One region of the uncultured Planococcus sp. genome, then DNA from elsewhere that is predicted to be linked to it. Evidence: riboswitches for the same ligand, from Rfam matches in the RefSeq annotation. Region 1 holds a riboswitch; each other region holds the start of a gene.
The links. Region 1 has a riboswitch for thiamine pyrophosphate ahead of thiT (energy-coupled thiamine transporter ThiT). Riboswitches for the same ligand answer to the same signal wherever they lie in the genome.
Positions count from the first base shown of each region.

Region 2: it holds a riboswitch for thiamine pyrophosphate, as region 1 does, so the genes downstream of both, tenA (thiaminase II) here and thiT (energy-coupled thiamine transporter ThiT) in region 1, are expected to answer to the same signal.
Region 3: it holds a riboswitch for thiamine pyrophosphate, as region 1 does, so the genes downstream of both, tenI (thiazole tautomerase TenI) here and thiT (energy-coupled thiamine transporter ThiT) in region 1, are expected to answer to the same signal.

Region 1 is NZ_CANMXD010000014.1:19,847-27,762, forward strand. Features, by position in the region: gene Q0785_RS18000 (hypothetical protein) at 1-124, shown strand, start outside; gene Q0785_RS18005 (carbonic anhydrase) at 507-1,073, shown strand; gene Q0785_RS18010 (DinB family protein) at 1,081-1,563, opposite strand; gene Q0785_RS18015 (GNAT family protein) at 1,651-2,199, opposite strand; gene Q0785_RS18020 (M3 family oligoendopeptidase) at 2,201-4,000, opposite strand; gene Q0785_RS18025 (TspO/MBR family protein) at 4,194-4,928, shown strand; gene map (type I methionyl aminopeptidase) at 5,051-5,803, opposite strand; gene thiT (energy-coupled thiamine transporter ThiT) at 5,938-6,513, opposite strand; TPP riboswitch at 6,612-6,709, opposite strand; gene Q0785_RS18040 (M20/M25/M40 family metallo-hydrolase) at 6,857-7,916, shown strand, end outside.
Region 2 is NZ_CANMXD010000017.1:42,313-50,228, reverse strand. Features, by position in the region: gene Q0785_RS19280 (carbohydrate ABC transporter permease) at 1-540, opposite strand, end outside; gene Q0785_RS19275 (sugar ABC transporter permease) at 541-1,452, opposite strand; gene Q0785_RS19270 (ABC transporter substrate-binding protein) at 1,469-2,791, opposite strand; gene ugpC (sn-glycerol-3-phosphate ABC transporter ATP-binding protein UgpC) at 3,040-4,164, shown strand; TPP riboswitch at 4,187-4,290, shown strand; gene tenA (thiaminase II) at 4,373-5,056, shown strand; gene thiM (hydroxyethylthiazole kinase) at 5,058-5,843, shown strand; gene thiD (bifunctional hydroxymethylpyrimidine kinase/phosphomethylpyrimidine kinase) at 5,840-6,685, shown strand; gene thiE (thiamine phosphate synthase) at 6,669-7,322, shown strand; gene thiW (energy coupling factor transporter S component ThiW) at 7,319-7,807, shown strand; gene Q0785_RS19235 (YkuS family protein) at 7,896-7,916, shown strand, end outside.
Region 3 is NZ_CANMXD010000005.1:173,501-181,416, reverse strand. Features, by position in the region: gene Q0785_RS09490 (helix-turn-helix domain-containing protein) at 1-192, opposite strand, end outside; gene Q0785_RS09485 (universal stress protein) at 281-748, opposite strand; gene Q0785_RS09480 (hypothetical protein) at 1,057-1,233, shown strand; gene Q0785_RS09475 (hypothetical protein) at 1,293-1,535, opposite strand; gene Q0785_RS09470 (DUF948 domain-containing protein) at 1,765-2,241, opposite strand; gene Q0785_RS09465 (RraA family protein) at 2,399-3,034, opposite strand; gene Q0785_RS09460 (DUF5996 family protein) at 3,322-4,272, shown strand; gene Q0785_RS09455 (hypothetical protein) at 4,478-4,756, shown strand; TPP riboswitch at 4,903-5,003, shown strand; gene tenI (thiazole tautomerase TenI) at 5,116-5,742, shown strand; gene thiO (glycine oxidase ThiO) at 5,756-6,883, shown strand; gene thiS (sulfur carrier protein ThiS) at 6,897-7,100, shown strand; gene Q0785_RS09435 (thiazole synthase) at 7,103-7,870, shown strand; gene Q0785_RS09430 (thiazole biosynthesis adenylyltransferase ThiF) at 7,867-7,916, shown strand, end outside.

The DNA.
Region 1 (7,916 bases):
GAAAAGCGGAAGTGCCCGGTTAGCTCTGACAGATGTAAGACGAGCTGGCAAAGCGGCATGTTTTCAGCCGCACAGCCAGATCGGCTTACGTCCCGAAGAGCTGGGCACTGGAGCTGGACAATAAGAAAAACGCAAGCAGCCGTTAAGCCCCGACAAGCGCTGGAAGCCTGACCGGTAATGGCGTTCTTTGCCATTATTGGTCAGGCTGAAGCGACTCGAGGGGCTGGCTGCTGGAGCTGGACAATAAGAAAAGCGCAACCCCACAAGAACTGACGACAATCCGCAATAACCGGATTTGTCTTCAGTTCTTTTAATTCCTGAAATTCCACGAAAGCATCTGGGTCACCATGCCCACCCCCTGTTCTATAAAAGACAAGCGCTTATTATCTAGGAAACGATGTGGGATGACTTTTTTCCTTATTTTCTTTATTTGGCCTATTTCAATTCGTATTTTTCAGAAATTTGGATTAAACTTAAAAGGTACTAGTCGATAAGGAGGAAACAACATGGCTTTATTAGATGAAATTTTGGAGTATAACGAAGAGTTTGTGAAAGAAAAACGTTACGAGGAATTTATGACCACCAAATTTCCTGACAAAAAAGTCGTTATTTTGACATGCATGGATACGCGTCTTTTTGAGATGCTGCCAAAAGCGATGAATTTTAAAAATGGTGATATAAAAATAGTCAAAAGTGCAGGAGCTGTCATCAACCACCCGTTTGGCGGCATTATGCGGAGTTTACTTGTCGCTGTATATGAGTTAAATGCAGACGAGATCTACATTATCGGACACCATGATTGTGGGATGTCCTCCATTAAACCTCATGAAATGCTTGAGAAGATGAAAAAACGCGGTGTAGAAGAGAAGACCATTGAGATGATGGAGTATTCCGGAGTTGATCTCGAAGGCTGGCTACGCGGTTTCGATAATGTTTCGGAAAGCGTTGCACACAGTGTCAATATGGTGCGACACCACCCATTGCTAGACCCTACAGTTCCAGTCCATGGACTGGTGATCGACCCAACTACAGGCAAGCTTGATGTTGTCGTCAATGGAAACGAAAACCGCTGAGAAACTCTCAGCGGTTTTGTTTTTGATAATAGATATAATCGAGCGGTATTCCCTCTTTGCCGAACTGGCGGAGGAAAGATGTGATTTGTCCTCTATGGTAGCTTGCGTGATTGATGACGGTGAACAGCATCTCTTCACGGGACGTTGAAAAATCATCGCCTCGCATGTTCTGGTAATGGAGGACCTCCTGCCATTGCTGCTCTGATAAAGAAGCAAAATACAATTCCATTTCAGCATGCAGCAACATAAAAGCTTCAATCGCTAGTTCAGTTGTCGCTACATCAAAATGTTCAAACACTGGCTTCTTTACACCATTCATCCGAAGAAGCCACAGCTTTTCCACTCCAATGACATGCGCAATCGTCGCTTCGATGGAAGCAAATGAATTTGCGCCTTCTTTTTGGTAGATTTCTTCGCCAATCGTTTGAACATGCTCCAAGCAGGCCAGTGTCGCCCATTTATGATAAGAGAACAACTTGTCTTTATTCATATTCTACGCACCTTCCTCCGCTTTTATTCATGTTTCAAACCAGCGCTGCATTTCTTTCCACCATTTTTTATAGGTGGCCTTGCCCTTTCAAAATTCGTCTTCAACCATGGCATAGTAATAATGATCTTTCCACTCGCCATTGATGTAAAGAAACTCTTTCAGCAAACCTTCCTGACGAAAGCCGGTCTTCTCCAATACCCGGATGGATCCAACATTCTCCGGAGAGACGTAAGCCTCGATCCGATGGAGCCGAAGCTGTTCAAATCCGAATGTAATCATCAACCTTACCGCTTCTGTGGCAATGCCTTTGCCGACATAGGCCTCATCGATCGAGTAACCGACTAAAGCGCTTAAAAACGGCATGCGTTTGACGCTATAGATGGAAATGTGGCCAATCAGCTTATTGGTGTCATGTTCGAAGATTCCAACACTGTATTCGCGATTTTCTCTTGCCTGGTAAATCGATTCCCGAATTTTTTCACGCTGAACGGCTGCTGAAAAATAACTGTCCCGGTGACGCGGTTCGTACACAGACCAATAATCCCGGTTTCGCAGTAGCAACTGCACCATTTCTTCTGCATCTTCAATCGTCAAACTGCGCAGGTAACAGGTCTGTCCCTCGAAAAGCAAGTTCATATCAGGCCTCAGCAGATGTCAGCGAAATGAATTCCTTGGCATCTTGGACACATAAAGCGATTCCTTTTTCCCAGAACGCCTGTTGTGTAATATCTTCACCCAAATGCTTCATTGCCAAGTCTTCTGCTGACATCACTGCTGTATCGCGAAGCAAAGCCATGTATTTCTCTTCAAAGCCGGTTCCTTCTTCCAACGCTTTTGCATAAACGCTCAAGGAGAATAGATAGCCAAACGTATACGGGAAATTATAGAACGGCACATAGGTGATATAGAAATGCAGTTTAGATGCCCAGAAATGCGGATGCGTTGAAGCCAGCCCGCCTGCAAATCCTTCAGTTTGCGCCTGTTCCATTAATTCATTTAATCGGCTTGCTGGAACGACCCCTTTTTTGCGTTCTTCATAGAAACGGGTTTCAAAAAGGAAACGGGAATGGATATTCATAAAGAACGCGACGCTGCGCTGAACTTTATCTTCCAATAAGGCTATCTTCTCTTCTTTGGACTGCGCATTTTTCACCGCTGCATCCGCCACAATCATTTCAGCGAATGTAGATGCTGTTTCCGCTACATTCATCGCATAGGACCGGTTCAATGAATGGACTGGACGAAGGGCGTAGGTATGAAAAGCATGCCCCAGTTCGTGTGCCAGCGTGGCTACATTGGACATCGATCCGCTGTAAGTCATGAAAATACGCGACTCCTCACTTAACGGCAAGCCGGTGCAAAATCCTCCTGGGCGTTTATTCGGACGGTCTTCTGCTTCAATCCACCCTTTTTCGAATGCCTGCTGGGCGAATTGCTCTAATTCCGGACCGAATTTACCGAATTGCTGGAGGATGAATTCAGCTCCTTCCTGATAGGAAAACTGCTGCGTGCTCTCTGTCACCGGTGCATCGACGTCATACCAATCCAATCCGCCTTTCCCGAGCAGTTTGCCTTTTTGGTTTAAATAGTCGACGAAAGGCTGCTTATTTTTGCTGATTGCCCCCCACATGGCGTCCAATGTTTCCTGCTTCATCCGGTTGATATGCAGCGGTTCCTGCAGCGGGCTATCCCAACCGCGTTTTTTATAGGTTTCCAGACGGAATCCAGCTATAGAGTTCAAGGTTTTCGCAAAGAACTCTTCTTTATCTGCCCATGCCTCTTCCAACTTTTCATAGGATTCCTTACGTACTGCAGCATCTTTATGGGAGCTTAAGTTATTCGCTTGTCCAACCGACAGCACTTTCGACTCGCCGTCCACAGTGACCGTCACGCTGATTTCTCCCACCAGCATATCGTACAATTGGCTCCAGCTATGATAACCATCGATGCTTAACGCAGTGATCAGGTTTTCCTCTTTTTCAGAAAGCAGCATCTTTGCTTCTTCACGCCATTCATTCAAGACAAATGTAAATTCGCGCAAAGCCTCTTCGTTCAGCAGCTCTGCCCAAACTCCCTCTTCAGTCTTCGATAGATCCTGCTGGATTTTCTGAAAAGAGTTTTGGAAACGTGCAGAGAGTGAAGAAGCTTCGCTTTCCAAAACACCAGCTTTTTTATCCTGAGTGTTCTGGGCCATCAGACAGCCGATGAATGCACCAGACTGGCTTAAATGCCGCATCACATGACTCATTTGTTCAAGCACCTCAGCCACTTTTGGAGCATCCTCTTTTGCAGCCGGCACTTCGAACTTCTGGACAAACTCTTCAAATCCAGAAAGCTTCGTTACCGCTTCGTTCATATGCAGCCGCAATTCCTTTGATTCGCTGCCCCCTGGAAATAGCGTATCCAAATCCCATACTTCCGGATAGTTAACTGTCATGATATGGCCCCCTGGTAAACTTAATTTTCTAAAAACACTTATAAGTATATCATTTTTCCTTCCTGAACCGGAACAATATTCCACATAGGCACCCTGCACTTCACCTAATCGCCATTTTTAGGGAATTTTTTGGAAAAGGATAATTGTTGATTGAAACAGCGACAGGTATACTGAAAAGAAGGAGGGATTTCGCATGATTCGTATTTTGCTTATGACAATTGCTTTCATCGCTGTAATTGTTATGAATACTTTAGCAAACACCTTGCCGCTGAATGATCAGACCACCGGAGAAATATCTAATCGGCTTCTGGTTTTGTTTACGCCAGCCGGTTACGTATTTTCAATTTGGTCCATCATCTATATTTTATTGGCTGTTTGGATCATCGCTTTCTGGGTGCGGTTAAGAAAGGGAGAAACTCCCTCATCCAAGATTGCTTTATTTTTCATCTTAAGCTGCATTTTCAATATCACCTGGCTGCTTTTGTGGCATTATGAATTCTTCGCCTGGTCAATCATTGCAATGCTCGGCTACCTTGTGGCATTGATCGCCCTTTATCTGCAATACAGCAATTCAGAAAGAAAGATTACTGAACGGCTGCCGATTTCAGTCAATATGGGTTGGATCAGTGTCGCAACCATCGCCAATATCAGTTTTGTCCTGACTTATTATAATTGGAGCGGTTGGGGACTCAGTGACCAGCTATGGACGGTGATTATGCTGACGGTCGCCACGGCACTTGCTTTGCACATCCGTTTCCATCATGCGGACATCCCCTTTGCTTTGGTCTTCATTTGGGCGTTCATCGGAATTGCCGTAAAGCATGGGACAGATGAAATGCTGGTGACAACGGCTGCCCTTTTCCTGAGCGGCGTCATTTTGACCGGTATTCTGCTAATTAAAAAAAGAACTGCCCCGGCAGTTCAGTAAAACTGTGGGCAACCCGATTCTAAAGGGTGTCCACAGTTTTTTCTTTCCAGACTTCGATAATAAAGCAAAAAGCAAAAGGGATCCGGCATTTGCTCCGGATCCCTTGATTTTTTATACAATTCTTATTTATCCAGTTTGGTCAGCAGGATCGGCTCACCTTTTGTAACGAGCACGGTATGCTCGATTTGCGCCACCAATGACTGATCCGGTGTGATGAATGTCCAGCCATCGCCTGATTCCACAATGTGCTCGGCCTTTTGCGAGATAAACGGCTCTACAGCCAGCACCATGCCTTCTTTCAGGATGGTCGTCTCCCACGCATCGTAATAATTCAGGATGTGCTGTGGAGCTTCATGCAGCGATTTACCGATGCCATGGCCGGTCAAATTCTTGATGACGAACAAGCCCTGCTCTTTCGCTTCACGTTCCACCGCTTTGCCGATTTGGTTAAGCTTTGCACCGGCTTTGACTTTTGTCATCGCGCGATCAAATGCAGAAGCTGCAGCTTCACAGATTTTTTCCTTGTCCGCATGCCCTTCCCCTACAACAAAGGAAATGCCGGTATCGGAGAAGAAACCTTCGTATGAGCCAGAAACGTCGATATTGACGATATCGCCGTCTTGGATCACACGATCACCCGGAATGCCGTGTGCCACTTCTTCATTGACACTGATGCAGGTGAATCCAGGAAAATCATATTCTGATTTAGGTCCGGAAACACCGCCAAGCTCTTCGAACAATTTGCCGCCCAATTCGTCAATTTCCTTCGTGGTGACTCCAGCTTTAGTAGCTGCCTTCATCGCTTCACGAATTTCAGCCACCATTTGGCCGGCTTTTTTCAACATTTCAATATCTTTTTCATTAGTTGCTATCATCAATGACCCTTCTTTCAAGCTTTTCTATTCAAGAATTATACCACAAAATTAAATCAGAGGCTCCTGACCCGTTTCAACAAATCCAGGAAAATCGTCATAAAAAAGAAGGCTGCCCGAAGACAGCCTTCCATACTTCAAGCTTCAGCATCCACCAGCCTCGGAGCTGCTGCAAAAAGCGCAGCACAGACAAAGGCGGCAAGCAAAAATACCGGGATCATATACGTTGCATTATAGACCACCGAGTAGATGACCACATTGCCTTCAGCAAACATGCCGAAGAACAGGATGCCGGTAATGACATGGACGAGGTAGCGCAGCGCAGAAGCAAGCAATACACCGGCAACTACAGCCGTCAGCATCTTCCCTGTCTGCTTGGCATGTGCATGCTGCAGATACTTCCCACGCATGACACCCGCCAGCCCCACCACTCCATAGGCGAGAAGATAATCCAATATGACCTGCATGACGACGAATCCGAAAGACAAGGGCGCCACAGAGATAAACCCTGAGACAATCTGCAGCAGACCGACCAGAAATCCAGTCAGTACTCCCGCACCGACGCCTCTTCTGAAAGCGATCAATACGATTGGAATCATCACCAGGCTGACTGAACCGCCTTGTGGCATCCGGAAAGAAACGAAATCCAACACAAATCCAAGAGCTGCGAAAATGGCAATCTCCATCATTAACAATACTTTTTTATTTCTCATGACTTCCTCCTTTAATGTGTTATGCACATCACCAGAAGGGCCGTGAATAAAACCATATTAAAAACGGCGTCAGGACAGAGCCTGTCGCCGTTGTAAGGGCCGGTTTCCATCCACATCCCTGCGCAAGTGTTAACTTACAGGTTCAAAGGGTAAGAACAAATGTTCACTCTCAGCAAAAGCTCCCCTTGTGGTGTATACAGATATTTAGCATTCACCTGTATTGTACACAAGGGTTTCATTTTGTGCAAGACTGTTTTAAGATGGCCTGATAGGGTAAAGAAATACATGATGAAGATAGTTGAAAGGTGGTGAAGGCAGCCGGGATTCTGGGCTTGCCGAAAATATGATTGAATTGTTGAAGGAACTGATTAAAATTCAAAGCGATACTAAAGATGGAGCCAATGAAGCTCTTCTTTTTTGTGCAGATTGGCTGAAATCCAAAGGAGAAACCGTTACTGTCCATGACAATAATGGTTATCTGATGCTGACTGCCGCTAAAGGGCAAGGCACCGAGACCATCGTTTGGAATGGCCACGTCGACGTCGTTCCTGGCCATAAAGAACAGTTTGTCCCAGTCGAAGAGCAGGACCGCATCTATGGCCGCGGCGCCGCTGACATGAAAGCCGGAGTTGCCGCGATGATGCAGGCCTTTATCGAGCTGGACAGTTCCGGCCTAGAGCGCACGGTGCAGCTGCATATTGTAACTGACGAAGAGATTGGCGGCCGAAACACTTCCAAGTGGCTGGTCGAACAAGGCTTCCATGGTGACTTCGTCATTTGCGGTGAACCTACGGGATTGAAAGTTGGCCTGCAATCCAAAGGTATCCTGCGGATGGATATGACGTTCAAAGGCAAACCGGCCCACGGGAGCCGTCCTTGGGAAGGCATCAACGCCATTGAATCTGCGATGAAATTCCACATGGCAATCTCTGAGCTTCCTTTCAGAAAAGAATCAACGGAATATTACGAGCAGCCTTCCGTCAATTTGCCGATCATCAAAGCAGGAGACCGTTACAATGTGGTTCCTGAAACGTGCGAAATGTCTTATGATATCCGCTTTATGCCCGGACAAGACAAAGACGAGATCGTTCGCCAATTGGCAGACTTGGCTGAAACCTTGGATCTCGATATGGACTATAGAGCATCAGGATCTACCCCAGCCCTGACAACAACAAAAGAAAACCCCTATATCCAAAGCCTGCAAAAGGCGATTCTGGATACTACGGATCAGGAACCTGTTTTATTCGGTCAGCATGGAGCTGCAGATACGCGTTATTATGCAGCGGTGACCGGCGGTGAAGGGGCGATAGAATTCGGTCCAAGCGGCGATGATTGGCATGGTAATGCTGAATACGTAACGATTTCAAGCGTCCATGCGTACAAGGATATCCTCTTGGCTCATG
Region 2 (7,916 bases), on a different contig from region 1:
AAAGAAATGTGGGACAATCAACGGGTAATACGTGTTGACCCAGCCCAAGTTGGAAAATAGGATGTATTGCGGAATGAGCGTTACAAATCCTGGAATCATCATGGTCGACAGAACAATGGCGAACCAAATGCTCTTGCCCCGAAAAGGTATCTTGGCAAAACCGTAAGCAATGAACGAATTCGCCACGACACTGCCGATCACCACAAAGGTCGTAATTGTAATTGTGTTGATGGTATAGGTGGTGAAAGGTGCAGCATTCCAGGCGCGTATATAATTGGTCCATTCCCAGGATTCCGGGAAGAAGGACGGCGGATAGGACATGACTTCTGCCATGGTTTTCAGTGAAGTGGCAAACATCCACCAAAGGGGTGACAGGATCAGCAGGCTTCCTGCAGCCAGCAAGACGAAATTGAATATCCGCCACATATTATTCCGGTTTCCGCGGTGTTCCATGTAGCGTAGTTTTGTGTTGGGGACAAATTGACTTTCGAGTTTATCCTGTTCATCAAGATACTTGGTTTCTTCATTGGTTTTAGCCATTTATTTCTCCTCCCCTTCGTAATGTACCCAGCGAGGAGCCAGCTTCAGGTTGATGATTGTCAAAACAAAGACGATAACAAATAAAATCCAGGACATTGCCATGGCATAACCCATGTTGAAATTCTCGAAGGCCTGGTTCCACATATAAAGGTTGTAGAACAGCAAGGAATTTGCAGGTCCGCCTTCTCCGTTTCCTGACATGATATAGGCTTCCTGGAAAATTTGGAAGCCTCCGATCGTGCTGGTGACAACATCGAAAAATATAACCGGAGTGATCATGGGAATTGTAATATGGAAAAATTGGCGCAATCTGCTCGCCCCATCAATTTCAGCTGCTTCATAGAGGTTTTTTGAAACCCCCTGCATACTGGCAAGATAGAGGAGCATGGATCCGCCGACACTCCAAAGTTTCATCAAAATTAAGGAAGGCTTGGTCCAATCCGGATCATACAGCCAGTTTGGACCGTCGATGCCGACCCAGCCAAGAATGAGATTGACCATCCCGGTTCCAGGCTCAAGCAATTGCATCCAAAGCAGGTAGACGCCGACACCTGACAGTACAGCTGGCAAATAATACAGGGTCCGGAAATAACGGATGCCCGGAACGTTCTGATTCAACAGTGAAGAAATAAAAATAGCGCCTATTGTTGTCAGAGGGACGGAAAACGCCACGTAATAAATTGTATTCCAAAGGGAAGTCCGAAAAAGACCATCTTCCATGATGAGCGATTGGTAGTTTTCCACTCCGGTGAAATTCATCTGTGATGTAATATTATAATCTGTGAAGCTTCCTGCTAAAGAAAACAGTAAAGGCCCGGCAGTGAAAGCGAAGAATCCGACAATAAACGGCAAAATGAAAATATAGCCGTATATGCCTTCCTTACGCCTCATGGTCAATTTTCTTTTTCCCATAGGATTTCCTCCTAGCTCACTGGTTTTCCTCGATTAAATTTTTTACATCCTCTTCCGCTTGTGCAAGTGCTTCTTCGGCGGTCTTTTGACCGAGGAAGAATTCATCGACTTGCGGATTGATGTAATTGTAGAACCCTGGTGCTTCCACGGGAGCCGGTGTAAACAAAGTATCTTCCATGCTTTCAACCGCAATCTGATAGACCATCTGGCCTTCTTCCGTCAACTCATCGGATTCTGTAGCTGCTTCTGCTGCTTCGATATTGGCTACATTATCGAAGTTCTCCACTGCCCAGTACGTCTGTGCTTCTTTATCTGTCAGATATTCAATAAACTCCCACGCCGCTTCCGGATCGCTTGAGCCTTCAGGGATTTCAGCTACGAAGCCGCCGCCCCAACTCGTGTGGCCGCTGCCAGGTTCGTATTCAGGAAGCTGCACCGCACCGAAATTCAAGTCTTCCGCATACTCGCTGATTTGCTGATAGAATGTGGGCTGTTGCACAATCATAGCCAAATCACCGCTGAAGAAAGGGTTTCCCTGCTGACTGTCGATTTGCGCCTGGAATGAATTGACTGTATTTTCCCCGATTCTATCTCTCCATGATTTCAGCCAATTCAAAACTTCAACATTTCTTTCTGTATTGATATTGACTGTATCTGTATTGTTGTCTTCGCCGAAGTAGTTTTGGCCATTGGCATTCAACAGCCAGACATCGTAGCCTACTCCCCAAAGAGGATAGAAGCCAAGGCGGTCATACTCACCATTTTCCTTCACATCCAACTTAGTTGCGTATTCTTCCAATTCAGCCCATGTTTCAGGCGGATCTTCGGGATCGAGACCAACTTCTTCAAAGGCGTCTTTGTTATAAAAAAGGACGCGTGTATCGGTATTGAAGGGAATGCCGTAAGAATCGCCTTCATAAAGTGTCGCTTCCCAAAGTTCAGGATAGAATTTTTCGGAGAAATCCCCATCAGTGAATTCAGAAAGGTTCATTGCCTGATTTTCTTTGCCACGTATTGCAGTTGCATTGATATCATTGATCACGACATCAGGAGGATTGCCCGCTGCAATGGCAGCCAGCTCTTTTGTCCAAATGTCTCCCCAAGGACTGTAGGTATGTCTGACTTCGATTTCATCCTGGGATTCATTGAAGTCAGCAACGATTTTGTCAATGATGGGACGTCTGAGCTCAGAACCCCAGAAAGACCAGAAATCGACGACTGTTTTGCCCTCGTCGTTTACATTGGCTTCTTCATTGTTACTGGTTTGGAAGCCGGCGCAGCCACTTAGCATCAGAGTCATGATTGTCAGAAGAAGCACGGAAAATCGTATGTTTTTCATTGGATGACACTCCTTTTTGTAAAATAAGATACAAATTCTGAAAAACTTCGACTTGCGAAGTGATTCTCGTGAGCCGACGAAACATAGTTAAATGAAGTCCATTTCACTTATTAATTATTAACTAAATATTCTATTATCTTGATAATAAGGAGTATACATCACTTCTATTCGAAATTCCAACATGTATTTGTAATTTACCGACAATTGACTATAATTAAGAATAAAATAGCGGGAAAGGAGAATGCGAAATGGCAGAGATTGAAATTAATAATCTGGGAAAAAGGTATGACAAAGGCGCTCTCGCCGTATCGAATTTCACGCTCCACATTAAAGATGAGGAATTCATCGTCTTTGTCGGGCCTTCAGGATGCGGCAAATCAACCACTCTTCGAATGATTGCCGGCTTGGAGGAAATAACGGAAGGTGAGTTTCATATAGATGGCAAACGGATGAACGAGGTAGAGCCTAAGGAACGAGACATTGCGATGGTCTTCCAGAACTACGCATTGTATCCGCATATGTCGGTTTATGAAAACATGGCGTTTGGACTGAAGCTCCGGAAGTTCAAAAAGGCGGAAATCAAGCGTCGTGTTGATGAAGCTGCGGCGATTCTTGGCCTGGAAGATTTTTTGGACAGAAAACCGAAAGCGCTGTCTGGCGGGCAGCGCCAGCGTGTAGCTCTTGGCCGCGCCATAGTTCGTGACGCCAAAGTCTTCCTGATGGACGAGCCGCTGTCCAACCTGGATGCCAAACTGCGGGTCCAAATGCGCGCGGAGATCGCCAAACTGCATAGACGGCTGAAAACCACTACTATTTATGTAACGCATGACCAGACGGAAGCCATGACGATGGCCAGCCGGATCGTGGTTATGAAGGATGGGTTGATCCAACAGGTCGGCTCTCCGAAAGAAGTATATGATTTTCCGGAAAATCGGTTTGTCGGCAGCTTTATCGGTTCTCCTGCCATGAACTTTTTTGAAGGAAGAATTGATGAAGGAACCTATTTGATGGGGGATAAAGTGATTGATATACCCTCATCTGTAATGACGATGCTGAGAAATGAAGGGTATGATGGCAAGGCGGTGATTTTAGGCATCCGGCCGGAACACATTCATGTCAATAACGAAGATCTGTCGGGTATCCCAGCGAGTGAATTCGAAGCGACCATTACAGTTTCCGAATTGACAGGGGCTGAAACAATCCTGTATGCGGTATATGCGGATCAGGAATTTATCGCACGCATTGATGCTTCTACAACAATTGAAGCTGGCGATACGGCGACGCTTGCTTTTGATATGAGCCATGTCCACTTTTTTGACGACGAAACAGGAAAACGCATAAAAGCTGTAGAATTTTCTGAAACTATGATATAGTGATTTCGAAAACACAAATAAAAAACACCACTAGGGGAGCCGGATATCGGCTGAGACGGGCATAAGCCTGGACCCTTTGAACCTGATCTGGATCATACCAGCGGAGGGAAGTGGCGACCGTCTGCTATTTCCATTATCGACTGCAAACGCCGCTTCCCTTTACTGGGAAGCGGCGTTTTTTGTTTTGTGGAAAAAAGGAGATGGAGAAATGACATTTTGTAGAGAAGTAAGAAAAGAATGCGACAACCTGTGGCAAGCAAGTTTTGATCACCCGTTTGTGAAAGGGATCGAAGACGGGACTTTGCCGATTGATAGATTTCGCTTTTACGTAATGCAGGACGCTTATTATTTGACTCATTTTGCGAAAGTACAGGCTATTGGCGCAGCCAAAGCCACAGATCTGGAAACCACCCAGCGTTTTGCCATCCATTCCGCACATACCTGCAGTGCTGAACTGGCGCTGCATGAATCGTTCATGGAAATTCTCGAAGTCACTGAAGAAGAGTGGGCTGTGTTTGAACCTTCTCCGACCGCTTACGCCTATGTATCGCATATGTACCGCTCATCCGAAGGCGATTTAGCGGATGTGCTGGCTTCCATTTTGCCTTGCTATTGGCTTTATTACGAAATTGGGGAGCGCTTGAAAAATGCGGAACCCGATCATCCAATCTACAACCGGTGGATCGCAACTTATGGATCCGATGAGTTTGGGGCACTGGTCAACGAACAGATTGCCCGTATGGACAGGCTGGCGGAAGGGCTGCCGGAAGCACGCCGGCAGGAGTTGAAAAACCGTTTCCGGAAGAGCAGCTATTATGAATGGAATTTTTGGGATCAGGCTTGGAGAAAAGAATCCTGGTCTGTAGATTCCGTCGATAAAGTAGGTGTCTAATATGCTTCAGCAGATAAGAAGTGAAAATCCGCTTGTCCATTGCATCACCAATCATGTCGTTTCTAATTTTCAAGCCAATGGGCTGCTGGCGATCGGTGCATCTCCGATCATGGGAGAAGCGCCTGAAGAAGCAGCGGAACTTGCGGCATTGTCGCAGGCACTGTCATTGAATATCGGAACTTTACACGCGGAATCATTGAAAAGTATGTTGATTGCCGGAGAGTCGGCCAATCGGATAGGAATACCTGTGGTCCTGGATCCTGTGGGAGCAGGGGCGAGTAATTTCAGGAAGAAGGCGGTCCGCGAAATTCTGGACACAGTTGACGTCAGCGTCCTTCGGTGCAACGCAGGAGAGCTTGCAGCTGTAGCTGGGAAACGGTGGCAGTCAAAAGGTGTTGACGCCGGAGAAGGGCTCCTGGACGTCAGGGAGCTTGCCGTCTCTACTGCTCCGGAATTAGGGTTGGTAGTCGCAGTCACTGGAAAAATGGATATTGTCACAGACGGAAAAAGTGTAACGGAAATTCCTTTTGGTGATCCGATCATGGCTTCGATTACGGGAACAGGCTGCTTGCTCAGCAGTATTGTGGCTGCAGCCTTGGCAGTCCAGCCAGAAGATCCTTTAAAGACTGTCGGCCATGTGCTGCGCTTTTATGCGATTGCTGGACAGGAGGCTGCGAAGTCTGCAGTTCTTCCAGGTGATTTTCAAATCGCTTTCATTAATCAACTTGCCAGGCTGACGGACAGTGATGTGAAAGAATATGTCTATTTACAGGAGGAAATGCTATGAGTAAAATACCACAAACTTTGACGATAGCCGGATCGGATTCTGGAGGAGGCGCCGGCATCCAGGCTGACCTGAAAACATTTCAGGAGCTAGGCGTCTACGGTACATCGGTAATAACTGCCGTGACGGCTCAGAATACGACGGGAGTTACGGGCATCTACCCAATGTCGTCTCAAGCTGTACAAGCGCAATTAGAGGCAGTAGGCAGCGATTTTGAGATTGCGGCTGTAAAAACAGGCATGCTGTTCAATCCGGAAATCATTAAAGAAACTGCTGCGGCCGTTCGAGAGTATGGGTGGGGAAAGCTGATAGTAGACCCGGTGATGATTGCGAAGGGCGGTGCCGATCTATTGCAGCGGGAGGCGGTGGAAGCGCTTAAAGTCCACTTGCTGCCATTGGCTTTGCTGGTAACGCCGAACATTCCGGAGGCGGAAGCGCTGACAGGCATCGCAATCACAGATCCCTTCAGCCGCCAGCAGGCTGCTGAAAAGATTTTGTCGCTGGGAGCAGAGGCAGTCGTCATCAAAGGCGGACATGGGAGCGATCCCCAATATGCAGAGGATTACTTGTTGCAGAATAACGGAGAATCCGTGCTGTACCGCTCAACCCGGATTGAGACTGATCAGACACATGGCACCGGCTGTACCTTTGCAGCGGCAGTGACTGCACAGTTGGCCAGAGGACAGGAACTGCAGGACGCTGTCCACATGGCAAAGCAATTTATCCAAGCTGCCCTCGGTGAACCGTTGAATATCGGTTCGGGACATGGACCAACCAATCATGCAGCGTATAAGGCAAGACTTGAAAAAAATAGGGGGGTGGCAAACATTGAAGTTTTCCGATAAACCGGCCATCTATTTTATAATGGGATCCCGAAATTCGGGGAAAAGAAATCCGTTGGAAGTATTGGAGACGGCATTGAAAGGCGGCATCACCCATTTTCAGTTGAGAGAAAAAGGGAAGGGAGCTTTGACTGGTGCAACATTGGTTGAATTCGCTGAACAATGCCAACAACTATGCGGCGAATATGGTGTTCCATTCATCATCAACGACTTGGTCGAACTGGCATGCCAAATTGGAGCGGATGGGGTGCACATCGGGCAGGAAGATCTGGCTGCCGGACAGACCCGTAAAATGATCGGCAAGGAAAAACTTCTGGGCGTTTCCGTCCACTCCCTGAAAGAAGCGCAAACGGCTGTGAAGGACGGAGCGGATTATATCGGAATGGGTCCGATCTTCGGGACGACCTCCAAGGCGGATGCGAAAAAACCTGCCGGCGTCAAAGAAATTCTACTCGTCAAAAATGAATTTCCTGACTTGCCGATTGTAGGGATCGGCGGAATCACACCCGATAATGCCAAACACGTATGGCAATCCGGTGTTTCAGGGATTGCCGTGATATCCGCTATAGCGGAAGCAGGAAATATTGCAGCACAAATTGCTGCCTTCCAGGCTTCCTGTAAAGAAGGTGCAGGGAAATGAAGACAAGAAAACTCATCTTGATGGCGATGTTCGTCGCTATCGGAGTGGCTGGTTCTGCTTTTGTTTATTTTCCTGCTGGAATCGCGCGTGCATATCCAATCCAGCATGCCATCAATGTTATCGCAGCCGTTCTTTTTGGGCCAGGTCCGGCGGTAGTGATCGCTTTTTTGACGGGTGTCGTCAGAATTTTGACAGGGACCGGATCTCTATTGGCTTTTCCTGGAGGAATGATCGGGGCTTTGCTGGCTGGACTCATGTATGCAAGGTTCGGAAAAATCTGGATTGCTGCTTTAGGGGAAGTAGTGGGTACGGGAATAATCGCTTCCCTGGTTGCCGTACCTTATGCCAAGCTTTTGCTGGGTACGGAATTTGGGGCATTATTTTTTATTCCCCCATTCTTCATTTCCAGCTTGAGCGGTGCTATATTGGGCATTGTTCTGGCTGCTCGCTTGATGAATACGGACAGAATAAAAATCTGGCAGTAGAATATCGAATTTTTAGAAAGAAGTTTATAATTTCGCAATTGAGGGGAAACAGTGAAATATAGACTTTTGAAAAGGGAGTGGACAGAACATGGTGAAAATTGCAGTCGAA
Region 3 (7,916 bases), on a different contig from region 1:
CTCATCTTCAAGTTCCCGTAAATGCTTCGTAAGCATTTTCTGTGTAATTGCAGGAATACTGCGTTTCAATTCGCTGAATCTCATGGTGTCGTTTTGCATCAAATACAATAGAATGATGGGTTTCCATTTTCCCACAATGATATCTAAAGCATCATCCACTCGACACAGTTCGGGTTGTACATCGGCATCCATAACTCTTCTCCTCCAGTGGTATCTTTTTGTACACTATAGCATTTTCAAGGATGTCCTTCCTATATATCGAGTTGATAGCGGCCATCTGTTAAACTTGTGCTTTTACTTCTTCAGGGTCCGGGATACGGACCACTAAGACATCACAGGGGCTCCGGCGGACAATATGTTGGGACACACTACCCAACATAAAACGTTCCATGGCATCCATTCCAGAGGCGCCGCATACGATCAAGTCCGCTTCAACTTTGTTGGCGAAGTCACGTGCAATGACCTTTTTGGGGGAACCAGGAGTGACGATGGCATTTACATTTTCCACGCCTGCGGCCAGTGCTTCCGTCTGGTATCTCTCGAGAAGATCCTTGCCGAACTTAAAGGATTCCTGGTCATCATTGGGTCCGTGCACTTTAATGGCGGTATAGGTGCGGGGATCCACGACATAAATCAAGTTCAACACGGCATTGTTTCGTTTGGCAATGCCAATCGACTTATTGAAGGCCAATCCCGCCTCTTCTGAACCGTCGATTGCTACAAGGAGATGCCGGTATGTTAAGTCCATAGTATTTCCTCCTGTCAGGTTAGGTGATAGAAAGTACTTCGCTGCGTGATGGGCAAACTCCTGCCTTCAGTTGGGCGCGATTAATATGATAAACGTGAATAAAAAACGCCGTTGAGGGTATTCGGATGAAAAGAGGAGGGGATTCTGATAGGAAGAAAAATGAAATATATTGTTAATTTCATTTCGGGAATACTCGCTTATCTTATCATTTCAACAATACTGAACCTTTGATTTCCTCGTTTTCTGAAACCTGAAGGTGCTTCGTCCGTATATTCTATAAGACATATACTGTAAAGGAGAGGGATAGTTTGAGAGTTAAAACATTTTATGGCTGGAGTGAGAAAGGGATGGATAAAAAGGTCAACGAATTTCTAGAAGATACTACTCTGGAAATTATTGATATTAAATTTCCTACACCTGTTTTCTATTTCTGTGCAATGGTGATGTATAAAACGACTGCGTATTCGAAAAACTCAATAGAATAATAGAAATCCGAGTTTTTGATCAATGGGGAGGACGGATCCCTGTTGATTGAAATAGCTCTTTACTTGTCCGCTTGTTTCTTTTTACTGATGACAGTGAGAGCTCCGTAAATTACAGCTGCACAGATGAGCACGATGCCGAAAGCATTGGTCATCAAATCAAAATCAAGTTCGTTGATCGATCTTGTGTTTTCGCCGTTACTGCCTATAGTTATCAAAGTCCAACCATTATAATCGAGTACCACGTAAGAAATTGCCAGCCCTATCAATAATCCTCCAACAATCGAGATCCATCCTTTTTTCACATTGAATCTCCTCCTTGTCCTATTTTTATTAACAAAGGCATAACCTAATCACGAGTATTGATGTTGCGCTTCAGTTGATGCTGTACTTCTATCATTGCACAACAGGACGGAAAACCCTTCATTGCATTGATTGCCTTTTCTTTTTTTCTTGGTGAAAAGGATGTACTACAAATCAAAACAGCACCCTATTGTCGGATTAACCGAACAACGGGGTGCTGTTTTGATGTTTTTAATACTCTTTGACATCAGGTATAGCTGTTGGTGTATAAGTGGTGTTGCTGGCTTTGGAAGATTTTCGGTTTTTCACAAGCTCGACAAAGCCGATTGCCGTATTGCTATATTGATTAACCTCAGCAATGTTCCGCTTGTCATGATCCACTCGTGTTGAAATATCGTTAGTGATCGACCGGACTGTTGCATTCAGATCGACAACCGAATTCAGGGTGCCTTTCGCAGCATCAACGAACATGCTGACTTTTTCAGATTTCATTTGGACATCTTCTTTTAATTCATTTGCGGTATGCGAAAGGGCAGTCGCTTCCAAATTGAGCTTGTCAACACGCTCTTTCAGGTTGTTTGCTGAGCCTTTGATCTCTTTCACCGGTTCTTTGATTCCTGATATCAGCATAACCACTCCGACGATTGCGATAATCAGGCCCAGAACGAAAATTCCGAGCGCTATGTACAGCCATAATGTTGGATCCATGATGATTTCCTCCTCTAAATTTATTGATGTCTTGGATATGCTATACCCGTTATGTACTCTCGCTTAACCCTTCAAAGGATGGTATTTGCCTATAGTCAAAAGGTTTTGGGAGAATAGCTCTTTTCATTCTGCAAAAAATAGACTCTATCATTTCAAGTTAAGCTTTCGCCGATTTTGCAAGTTGCTTTTTCAAGTGCTCTTTAATGGCTGCAACATCCTCAGAAACCGAGGCAGCGCGCTGTTCATCTTTTTCAATTTTCTCAAGTGAGCCGGCCAATACTTTTTGTGCGCTTTCCTGTGGGATAACAGTAACGCCATCGCAGTCTCCGACAATGATATCCCCGGACTGAACTGAAACGCCTCCACAGGAAATCGCCGTGTTTATTTCGCCTTGGCCAGCCTTATTGCCGGCGGCCATCGTTGTGCCTTTGCAGAAAATCGGGAAATCAAGCGCTTTGCATGCTTCCAAGTCCCGAATGGCACCATCGACCACAAAGCCAGCGATTCCTAGGGTTTTGGCCATGCCGATCACGAAATCGCCTGCGACGGCGCGCGACAGGTCTCCTTTTGCATCAATGACAATAATATCTCCAGGCTCGGCTGCATCGAGCGCCTTCATAACACTGTAATTGTCTCCTATGGGCATTTTCACAGTAAGTGCTTTCCCACTGATTTTATAGGTATCCTTCAATGGCTTGATGGACGAATCCAGATTATTCAACCCTTCCATTGCATCGGAAATAGCGGTAGTGGGAATGGATTTGTATTGTTCGATAAGTGATTGATTTGCCATTTTACTAAACACTCCTTCGTTTTATGGGATTTTTCAAAAATTCTGGTGCATCTTTTTAATTAGGTAAAAGCATATCGCTAAAAGAAAGATAAGTAAAATCGAATCTGTAATGGATATCGATAAGTTGTTGTTATGTTCTGACTTGTTTACTGTTTTTCTCAATCATTTTCTCCTGATCGATTTCTGTCTAACTTGCTGCATAAATGGGGAAATCCATCTAGTAAGAGTTTCTCCTTGGGCCCTAGTTGGTATAGTAACTACTAATACGAATCCCGGAGGCGAGAGAAATGAAGGTTGATATTATCAGACATACCGAATGGGCAGACACCAAATTCACGCTGCATTTGATTTCACAGATTCTGGGGAAAATAAAACTGGAAACTGCCCAGCAGGAACCACAATGGGCGCATGTCGGGCTGAATGTCACTCCTGATGGCTTTTCAACCGGTTTATTGTTCCATAAGAAAGCTGTTTTTCAACTCGATCTGGATATCAGGAACAGCCAAATCCTTTTCAATGTGGATGGCAACGTTCAATCTTTGGAATTGAAATCCTCCAAATCCATAAAGGATTATTTTGAAGAAATAATGGAAGCTCTTAATGCTGGTGGCATTGATGTCCTTATTAATCCAAAACCGCAGGAAATGGCCTATAAAAAGAACCTGAATGAAGACAGTAGTCCTCTGACATTTAATCACAAGGATGCGATGAGGGGATTGCAGCTATTCCATTTCGCGTTGCGAGAACAATTGAGATTTGCAGGTCCGCTCAGATGCCGGAAAATGAAACCGCAATTGTTTTGGGGCACCTTTGATGTGTCTTTATTGATTATCAAAGATAAAATGGAACCATTTCCGGAAGACAAAATCATTGAAAAGGCGGCTTTTGATGAACAGATGATCGAATATGGATTTTGGTTGGGAGACGACAAAGTCAATGTCCCAACATTTTTTGTATTGCCCTATCCATTCATCTATAAAGATTTAAATCATCCCAACCTGAAACCCGAATCGGCATATTACGATAAAAAACTGAGCGAATACTTCCTTGATTTGGAGAGTGCAGTCAGTTTTGAGGATCCCAGTAATGCTATACAAGATTTCTTCCGTTCCAGTTTCGATATTTTATCCAATGAACTCCAGTGGGAAGGCATTGCCCATTATTTTATTCCGTTGAAAATGAATAAGCAAAACAGTGCCGATAAATCCAATGGCACTGACAGAAACCAACGAACATGAGGTCTTTGCTTTAGTTAATCGTCGTTTAACATAAAGAAGGATAAAGGTTCATTTCTTAAGAGGAGTATGACGAAATGGTCTTGTTTAAAAAACAGGGCTATTTTACTGTCTGCAAATTTGAAAGCTGAAAATTCGCGGTTTTTTATGTACATGGCTTAAAGTAGTTGATATACTAAATTATGGAATAAAAGAAAGGAAGTTGGGAATGAAAACTATTTGGCTGGCTTTGCTTGGGGCCGTAATTGTCCATCTTCTTTACTTTGCGGCAGTATTTTCCGTGGGCTATGTAAAAACCATCACCTACAGACCCAATATTCCAAAAGCCTGGGAAAATGCAGAAAATCTGCAAAGTACTGCAGCTTTCGGATACGCTGTTTCCCCTATCATCTATTTTGGTACTTTTTCAGCTGCAACCGTCGCTTGTATGTTGTTGTTGTTGTGCGGGTATAAAAAACTTGCTTCAACGCCTGTCAGGACTAAATAGATAGAGATAGAAAGTGTGATATAGATATATTCAGTTCTTTTTTTATCGCTGAATATTTAGAAGATTGAATGCAAGATAAACTGGATTAATGGCGATGTTGATGTTAAGCTTACTTTAGATTTTAGCACTTTCAAAATAACTGAATATAAAAACACTAGGGGAGTCTTATGAGACTGAGATGGAGAAATCCGGACCCTTTGAACCTGATCTAGTTGAAACTAGCGTAGGGAAGTGGTTAATGTATGTCCATTTTTTCTGAAGATATACCCAAAACCACTCCATCGCTGGAGTGGTTTTTTTATTTTGTTATTGAACTCATTTGTTTTAACTTTCCGAAAGTCGATAGAAGGAGGGAATTTATGAGAGATGGCGAGCTGCATATTATCTCAACTGATAAGCAACCCCCCCAACAACTGGCAGAAATCATCAGCCGGATTCATCATGAAGTTGATTTTATCCATCTACGTGAAAAGAGCAAAACAGCAAGGGAAGTAGTGGAATTAGTGAAGTTGTTGGTGAATGAAAATGTACCTTTATCAAAAATAATCATAAACGACCGAGTGGATATTGCCGTTGCCTCCAATGTAAAAGGTGTTCAATTGGCTTATCACTCGTTGCCGGTAGATTGCGTGAAAAGAAATTTCACAAATTTAACGATTGGGTGTTCAGTGCATGCGATTGAAGAAGCTCGATTTGCCGAAAAAAAGGGGGCTGATTATGTAGTATGTGGTCATATTTATTCGACCTCATCAAAAACTGGACTGATACCGAAAGGCTTAGAACTATTGAAAAATGTTTCTGAATCAGTTTCTATTCCAGTCATTGCAATCGGTGGCATAACGCCCGGAAATACTGGGGATGTTATCGGGTCAGGAGCGAAAGGGATCGCTGTAATGTCGGGAATTTTCGAAGCGAAAGATCCTTTGCTGGCTGCAAGATCTTATCGTTCCTGTTTAGCGAAAGAAAGTTTTTATCTGGAGCCATGAGGAGAGGATTTCTATGAACAGAACATATGAAGCCATTGTAGTTGGGGGTGGAGTCATCGGCGGTTCGGTGGCCTATAGTTTGGCGAAAAGAGGAATGGAAGTTTTGCTGTTGGAAAAAGACAGCCTTGCTGGTCAAGCATCTGGTGCTGCAGCTGGGATGCTTGGTGCGCAAGCGGAATTGGAAGGAGAGGGACCGCTTTTTCAATTAGCAAAAACCAGCAGGGCGATGTTTAACGGCTTAACCGATGAACTGAAAATGACGAGTGGAATTGATATTGAACTTGTCAATAAGGGAATGATGAAGCTTGCCTTAACCGATAGAGAGCAGCAGGAACACCGTAGGATACTGGAGGTCCATAGACAGAATAACGAAGTGGCCGAATTATTCACAGGCGATGAAGCAAGAAGAAGGGAACCGGCATTGGCTAACGAGGTGATGGGAGCCCTGTACCTGGAACGGGATGGCCAAGTTGCCGCCCCTCAGCTGGCGTTAGGATTTTTAAAGTCAGCTGAGGCTCTTGGCTCCGTCATTAAAGAAGATGTAGAAGTTCATTCATTTCATTCCACTAAGGGGAAAATCATAGGAGTCGCTACAACTGAAGGAGACTTTATGAGCGACAATATCGTGGTGACGGGGGGTGCGTGGAGCGAAAGCTTGCTGATGGAAATGGGGTTACCGCTTATCACCCATCCCGTAAAGGGGGAATGTTTTTCTGTGCGGACAGAAGTTCCTCTACTATCCAGCACCATCTTTTCTTCCGGCTGCTACCTGGTTCCGAAGAAAGGTGGAAGAATTATTGTAGGCGCAACCGTCATACCGAATACATTCAATCAACAAACTACTGTAAAAGGCATTTCGTTATTGCTGGAAAATGCAAAGAAGCTGGTGCCTTCTATAGAAGAAGCAGAATGGGAAGGGGCATGGGCTGGAATTCGTCCACAAACTGCGGATGGTTTGCCTTATATGGGTGAACATCCTGACTACGACGGCTTATTTATCGCGACTGGCCATTATAGAAATGGAATTTTGCTGTCGCCGATTACGGGAGAAGTGATGGCTGATTTGATTGAAGGGAAAAAGCCTTCTCTTGATATCTCCTCTTTTCGTATCGAACGATTGATCAGTAAAAAAACACGATAAGGAAGTGGTGGAAATGAAGTTGACGGTTAACGGGGTACATGTAGTAGTTCCAAGTACAGTGGAAACGGTGACTGAGCTGCTGCAGCATTTTGAATTGAATCAGAAAGTGATCATCGTTGAATTGAATGCTGAAATAGTGGGAAAAGCGAGGCATGCAGAAACCCGAATTTCTCTCGGAGATAAAATCGAATTAGTACATTTTGTTGGAGGAGGATGAACATGTTAAGAATAGGTGATTACGAATTTTCATCAAGACTATTATTGGGCACAGGCAAGTATCCTGATTTTGATATACAAAGAAAAGCCGTGGATATTTCAGGTACAGAGATTTTGACGTTTTCAGTTCGGCGGATGAATATTTTTGAAGCAGGACAACCTAACTTCCTTGAAAATCTGGATATTGAAAAATATACTTTGCTTCCGAATACAGCTGGAGCCAAGACGGCTGAAGAAGCGGTTCGGATTGCAAAATTAGCAAAGGCATCGGGTCTTTGTGACATGGTTAAAGTGGAAGTGATAGGGTGCCAAAAAACCTTGCTGCCGGACCCGGTTGAAACATTAAAGGCGTCGGAAGAGCTAGTGAAAGAAGGGTTTACCGTTTTGCCGTATACATCAGATGACGTACTCCTCGCAAGGCGTCTCGAGGAATTAGGGTGCCATGCGATCATGCCCGGAGCGTCTCCGATCGGTTCTGGTCAAGGAATCATCAATCCGTTGAACCTTTCTTTCATAATTGAACAGTGCCAGGTCCCTGTTATTGTGGATGCTGGAATCGGGACGCCTTCTGATGCTGCCATTGCAATGGAATTGGGGGCGGCTGGGGTCTTGTTGAATACTGCGGTATCTGGGGCAAAAGATCCGGTGAAAATGGCCGAAGCGATGAAACTTTCGATTGAAGCAGGAAGATTGGGATTTGAAGCTGGACGAATTCCCAAAAAACGATATGCCACCGCCAGCAGTCCAGTTGAAGGAATGAGTTTCAGTTGAATGGACGCTATTCACGACAGGAGCTTTTTGCACCGATAGGCAGAGA